2 regions of the Alteromonas sp. R7 genome follow, and region 2 is predicted to be linked to the other one. Evidence: predicted binding sites of a transcription regulator. Region 2 holds the regulator's gene; the other holds the start of a gene.

Region 1 (3,171 bases), on a different contig from region 2:
TACAACGCGGCAGCTCACCGGGATGGTCTTCGTTCCGCCCACACGAATAACAACCTTGTTTTCTAAAACGCGGAGTAAGTTGGGCTGCATATCAATGGGCATTTCTGTGATTTCGTCCAAAAAGAGCGTGCCGCCCTCAGCTTGTTCGAAAACACCTTCTTTACGTCCTACAGCGCCGGTAAATGCTCCTTTTTCGTGACCGAAAAGTTCGCTACCTATTAGTTCTTTTGAGAATGCACCACAGTTGGTTGCAATATAGGGACCTTCACTTTCTGAAGCACGATGAATTGCGGCAGCCACCACTTCTTTACCTACACCGCTTTCACCAAGCAGCATTACGTTAGCGCTGGTTTTACTCACTCTAGAAATCAGCTTGTAGAGCTCTTTCATAATTGGTGATTCACCAATCAGCAAGTCAAAATGTTTCTCTATTTTTTCTTGTGCAGGTGCTTTTTCTTTTGGCTTTTGACTTAATACGGCCTCTATTTCCTCCCGTTGAATTGGCTTAACAAGGTAGTCGACCGTGGGGCCACACAGACCCTTTATCACGCTTTTCACAGAAGGGTGACCCGTTATCAAAGTAACGCGAGGGCGCTTAGGAAGTGCATCTAATTCATTGAACAAGTGCGCGCCGCTTCCATCGGGTAGCATGAAATCAAGCAGTACATGGTCAAAGGTTTCTTTCTCTAACCAGTCGCGGGCTTCTTTGAGTGTGGCAGCGGTAAGTACTTCGTGGCCAAGAAATTCGATGATAGTACAAGCTACTTCTGTGAACTCGGCGTCGTCATCAACTAAAAGTACGGTAAGCACGTGGATGTCCCTCTCTTCTTTCGTTTCCTATCCAGAAAAAATATGGAATAGAATCAATGTTATAGTTTTATCATACGCTACTAACAACTGAATGCTAAAGCGCATATTTAAAGTTTATTTATACGCTGGTTTAAATTGATAAAGCGTAAGCGCATCGGAAAATATCTAAGCGCTTCAAGCAACCCGGAAATCTTGAACATTTGCCTAGATGCCAGGGATAGTCGGTTGCGCTAGTTCTTCTAATTTATCAACTCTTTGCGATCAGCGGTACACATCGCACTAAAGTACAGAATGTCTATATCTGTCTTTGTTTTATTAGGTGATTTTATTCTACTTATCAGGGGCATTTGCAAAAAGTATTCCTGTCTTCAACACACCGTCACATGCAATCGATGGCATATTTTTCGCACGATTTGCCTGTCTAAGGTTACTTGCAATCTCACTATGGCAAATCGAGTAGGTGCAAGAAATGTATATTAATTAGGCGAGGAGCCCGTCTGATTAATGCGACGTTCGCTGGTAAGGTGATATCAAAGGAATTGAAGATGTGGGGAAAAACAGCTGTAAGATCAATGACCTTGTACGAGTTGTTGGGGAAAATGCAGCCGCGAGCAAGACAAGATACGTTCGAGTTTGCTGAGTTTTGGGATGTGATGGAGAAAAGAGGCTTTGGACCAATGTTGGCGCTGCCATCTTTTATCGCTTGCACACCGATTGGGGCCATCCCTGGGATCCCATCTTTAGCGGGTGGGACAATTTTACTCATCGCGTTGCAAATTTTACTCGGTCGTAGGCATCCTTGGTTACCGCAAAAAGTGATGCAACTAAACTGTGACGCCGATCAGCTTCGCTACATTGTCGAAAAGGTTAAACCGTATGCAGTACGCGTAGACCGCTTTTTAGTTCCTCGGTGTTTTTTCATGCGCCAGCCTGTGTTCAGATCACTCATCGCATTATGTTGTGCAGGTTGCGGACTTGTAATGATTCCTCTGGAGCTTATTCCCTTTATGGGCCTTATTCCCGCTTTTGCTGTTTTTATTATGGCAATAGGCATGGCCACAGACGATGGTGCTGTGGCGTTAGTTGGTGTTTCATTATCGCTATTTGGCTTTATACTTGGATTTGAACGCCTTGCAGTCGCTCTAAGCTGATGGTCAAACTACTCAGTTTACGAATCGAGCATAAAATCTGACGATGGAAGGTTCATTGTTTGATATCGTAGTTCACCAATAAAAGCACGGGCAGCTGGCCCCAACGTATCGCCGTCTTCAAAAGACAGATAAAGGAGCGCCTTACGCAATGCTGCATTATTATCCAGGGGAAGGGGAACGAGTGTACCGTCTTCAAGCTCATCTTTAATTATTGCTATAGGCAGCCACGCAAAACCCAACCCCTGAGCAATAATATCTAATGACGTTCTAACGTGGCTTACGGTCCAGCGTTGCTCTGCACCTAACCAGCCCACATCAGCTTTACGTTCCGCGGATGAATCCCTTACCACAATTTGACGATGCGCTTTTAAGTCTTCCAGTGTGAGCGTTCTATCTAATTGGTGTAGTGGATGGTCGGCGTGAGCGACAGCTGCAAACTCAATTTCGCACAAGTCTTCGCTAAAACCATTTGGAAATACGAAAGGAGAGATGCCTAAATCAACTTTACCATTGCTCAAAAGTGAATTTGCGCCACTGAGCACAGTTTCTTCTATCTCGATACGAAGCAGCGGAAACTCAGCAGAAACTTTCGCTAGCACGTTATAAAGCAATTCAGACGGAAAAATAATATCCACCGCTATGCGTAAAGTTGTTTCTGTGCCAGATTGAAGGCTATTGGCAACGGCCTCGAGCTTGTGTGCTTCGCTCAGCAAAAAAGAGGCACGGCGATACATAAGTTCGCCTTGCGGCGAAAGCTGGACTTTACGTCCAATATTCTCAAACAACGACACACCAATGGCGTTTTCAAGCTTTTGAACCGCGTGGTGAACGCTCGATTGACTTTTGTGAACTTCATCAGCAGCTTGATTAAAGCCGCCTGCATCGACGACGGCTTTGAACATTCGCCATTGTTCTAACGTAGATTTCAGCATACAGCGCCTTAAAACTCTTAATTAACGATACTTATAGCATACACGTGGTTAAGAAGTCATTTTCGGTTTGCTTGGTTTATCGTGGGTACAGGGCATGTCACAACCGAAACGTTCTCATAGCCCATTTTTATAAGTTGCTCTGCTGCTAGTTTTGCTCGAATGCCCGACGCACAGTGAATATAAAGTGGCGCTGAAGCATCTTTAAACTGTTCCAGTGCCTTCATTTCGAGCACGCCGCGTGGTATGTGAAGCGCAGAAGGTACGGGCTGATTGGCAAC
Region 2 (3,171 bases):
ACAACTGTATGGGTTAAGGTGGGAAGTAAGTTTACCGGGATATTATCAACACAGTAATAACCTAAATCTTCCAATGCGCGAAGTGCGACAGACTTACCAGACCCCGAACGACCACTGATTATTATCAGCTTCACCTACTTTCTCCCTAATACTCTGGTTTTATCACATACGCGTTGTTGAATTAGGCGCCTACTAAACGGTTAATAGGCGCTTAATGTTTAACTTAATGCAGATAGAATATCGTCGCTTGTCGTTGCGCGACGTATTGCTTTAATCGTTTCTTTGTCGCTTAGTTTACCAGCCACGGTGGCCAGCGTTTGAAGGTGTCCTTCGGTCTGTTCCTCGGGAACGAGTAGCGCAAAAAAGATGTCTACGGGTTTCTCGTCAAGGGCGTCGAAGTCGATTGCTGGCGTGCTGGTTACAACAATGGCGATCACTTTTTCAAGGCCCGGCAGGCGTCCGTGGGGCAAGGCGATACCATTACCAATGCCTGTACTACCCATACGCTCTCGAGCCATCAAACTGTTGAGTACCGTTGCCTGATCAATGTTCTCGTTTTGCTTGGCAGCGATATCAGCGATGATCTCAAGAATTCGCTTTTTACTATTACACTGAACCGCACACTCGGTGCGGTCCAGACTTACGATGGCTTGTATATCCATGCTTAATTAACTACTAATGTTTTTTCAGTTTTTCCTTATGCTTGATTACCTGCCGGTCGAGTTTATCAACCATGCTGTCAATCGCCGCATACATGTCGGTATTTTCTGAGGATGCGAATACTTCAGCGCCACTTAAATGAACGGTCGCTTCGGCTTTTTGATTTAATTTTTCAACGTTCAGGATGACATGCACATTAGAAATGTGATCAAAGTGACGTTCAAGTTTGCTGAACTTCGTATCGACATAATTACGCAAAGAGTCGGTGATTTCGACATGATGACCAGTAAGGTTGATTTGCATATTTCGTCTTCCTTATATTATTAAGCCCGATTAAATAAGGCTTTTGCGTTGGTTCGACGGCGGGATCGACAACGATTCCCGGTACTTTGCTATTGTTCGCCGGGCAACTTTAATGCCTTGTTCGGCCAACAATGAAGCAATCTTGCTATCACTTAGCGGCTTGCTAGGCTTTTCAGCGGCCACTAATTTCTTGATCAATGCACGAATCGCTGTAGATGAACATTCACCACCAGACTCTGTTGCAACGTGGCTTGAGAAGAAATACTTCAATTCGAAGATTCCACGTGGCGTATGCATGTACTTTTGCGTTGTCACTCGCGAAATAGTGGATTCGTGCATATCTACCATTTCTGCGACATCATTTAGCACCATTGGTTTCATCATTTCCGGACCGTGCTCAAAAAAGCCCATTTGCTGCTGCACAATGCAGTTTGCAACCTTCATTAAGGTTTCGTTACGAGATTCAAGGCTCTTTATGAACCACTTAGCCTCTTGCATGTGTGAGCGGATGAATTGTGAATCGCTACTATTCTTGGCACGGCGACTCATTGCAGCGTATTGTTGATTTACGCTTAACTTAGGCAGACTGTCGGGGTTCAGCTCAACCACCCAACGGCCATTTTTCTTGGTTACTGAGACATCAGGAATAACGTACTCAGGCTCTTTAGTAACTAAAGCACTACCTGGGCGAGGATTCAAGGTTTGCAGTAAACGCATTGCCTCGCGTAGCTGATCTTCTTTCAATCGGCTTTTACGCATAAGCGTACGATAGTCTTTGCTGCTCAGTAAGTCAGAGTACTCTTCAATCAGTTGCTTGGCTTCAGCAAGCCACGGTGTGTCTTCTGAAAACTGGCGCAATTGCACCATCAAACATTCTTGTGGAGAGCGTGAGCCAGAACCAATAGGGTCGAACATCTGAATGCGCTTAAGCACACATTCTATTTCGTCCATTTCAATCGGCTCTTCCATATCATCATCGTTAACCGCTTCTAAAATATCATCAAGGGTAACGGTTAAATAACCTGACTCGTCAATAGAGTCGATGATTGCTGTAGCGATTGCGCGATCGGTATCCGAGAAGTGGGTAAGGCGCATTTGCCAAAGAAGGTGCTCTTGAATATCTTCAGTAGTCTCACCTTGGAAGATTTGCTCGTCGTCATTGGATGGACCCGGAGCTGGCGAAGATGAAGCAGAGTAGTATTCGTCCCATGTGCTGTCGATTGGCAGCTCATCGGGAAGATCGTTTTTCTCAAGTGCATCGCCGGCTTCTAGTGTGTCACTAGATGCAGAAGCAGTGGCCTCAGAGCCGCTGTCATCGTTGTCGATATTGTTCTTTTCTAGTTGCGGCTCGTCGTTACCTTCTTCAACTTCTAATAGCGGATTAGAATCGAGCGCTTCTTGGATCTCTTGTTGAAGATCAAGTGTAGAAAGCTGCAGCAGTTTAATGGCCTGCTGAAGCTGTGGTGTCATGGTAAGTTGTTGGCTAAATTTTAGCTGTAAAGATGGTTTCATCTACGTCTTATTTAAATGCTCTAAATTGAATATACCAGAGCGAAACTGAAAAATGGCAATTCGGTTACATTAACTATAGCCTGAATTGTTCGCCTAGGTATACATCCCTTACTTTTTGATTACTTAAAACCTGTTCCGCCGTTCCTTGCGCAATAAGCTCGCCATGACTCACAATGTACGCCTTTTCACAAACATCCAATGTCTCTCGTACGTTATGGTCTGTGATAAGGATTCCAATACCCCTATCGCGAAGATGTTGTATTATCTTCTTTATATCATTAACTGATATTGGATCAACACCAGCAAATGGTTCGTCTAACAAAATAAATTGCGGTTTTGCTGCCAGAGCGCGGGCAATCTCAACGCGACGGCGTTCGCCCCCTGACAAACTCATTCCCGTACTATTACGTATATGGTTAATATTAAATTCATCAAGTAGCGCATCAGCTTCTTCTTCTTGCTGTTGTGAATTTAAATCTTTACGGGTTTGCAAAATGGCCATGATATTTTCATGCACTGTGAGCTTTCTGAAAATAGAGGCTTCCTGCGGTAGGTAGCCAATTCCGCGGCGTGCGCGCTCGTGCATGGGCTGATGAGTTAGCTCATTGTCGTCGATTTCAATCTTGCCTTTATCCAGATTCACTAAACCAACAATCATGTAGAATGTGGTGGTCTTACCAGCGCCATTTGGGCCAA

What was found. The regulator sigma-54, encoded in region 2, starts transcription at its own class of promoters, with help from an activator protein. The targets are predictions, from matches to a motif close to GTTGGCACGNNNNTNGNNT.
Region 1: a site for sigma-54 is predicted at 1,202-1,220, ahead of AC0J2X_RS07020 (exopolysaccharide biosynthesis protein). Genes of this name have one in related genera too.

What each region holds. Positions count from the first base shown of each region.
Region 1 covers NZ_JBVTQX010000003.1:303,622-306,792, forward strand. The annotation lists gene AC0J2X_RS07015 (sigma-54-dependent transcriptional regulator) at 1-810, opposite strand, end outside; gene AC0J2X_RS07020 (exopolysaccharide biosynthesis protein) at 1,356-1,961, shown strand; gene AC0J2X_RS07025 (LysR family transcriptional regulator) at 1,979-2,893, opposite strand; gene AC0J2X_RS07030 (rhodanese-like domain-containing protein) at 2,950-3,171, opposite strand, start outside.
Region 2 covers NZ_JBVTQX010000002.1:401,709-404,879, reverse strand. The annotation lists gene rapZ (RNase adapter RapZ) at 1-134, opposite strand, end outside; gene ptsN (PTS IIA-like nitrogen regulatory protein PtsN) at 219-662, opposite strand; gene hpf (ribosome hibernation promoting factor) at 676-963, opposite strand; gene AC0J2X_RS04565 (RNA polymerase factor sigma-54) at 994-2,475, opposite strand; gene lptB (LPS export ABC transporter ATP-binding protein) at 2,549-3,171, opposite strand, start outside.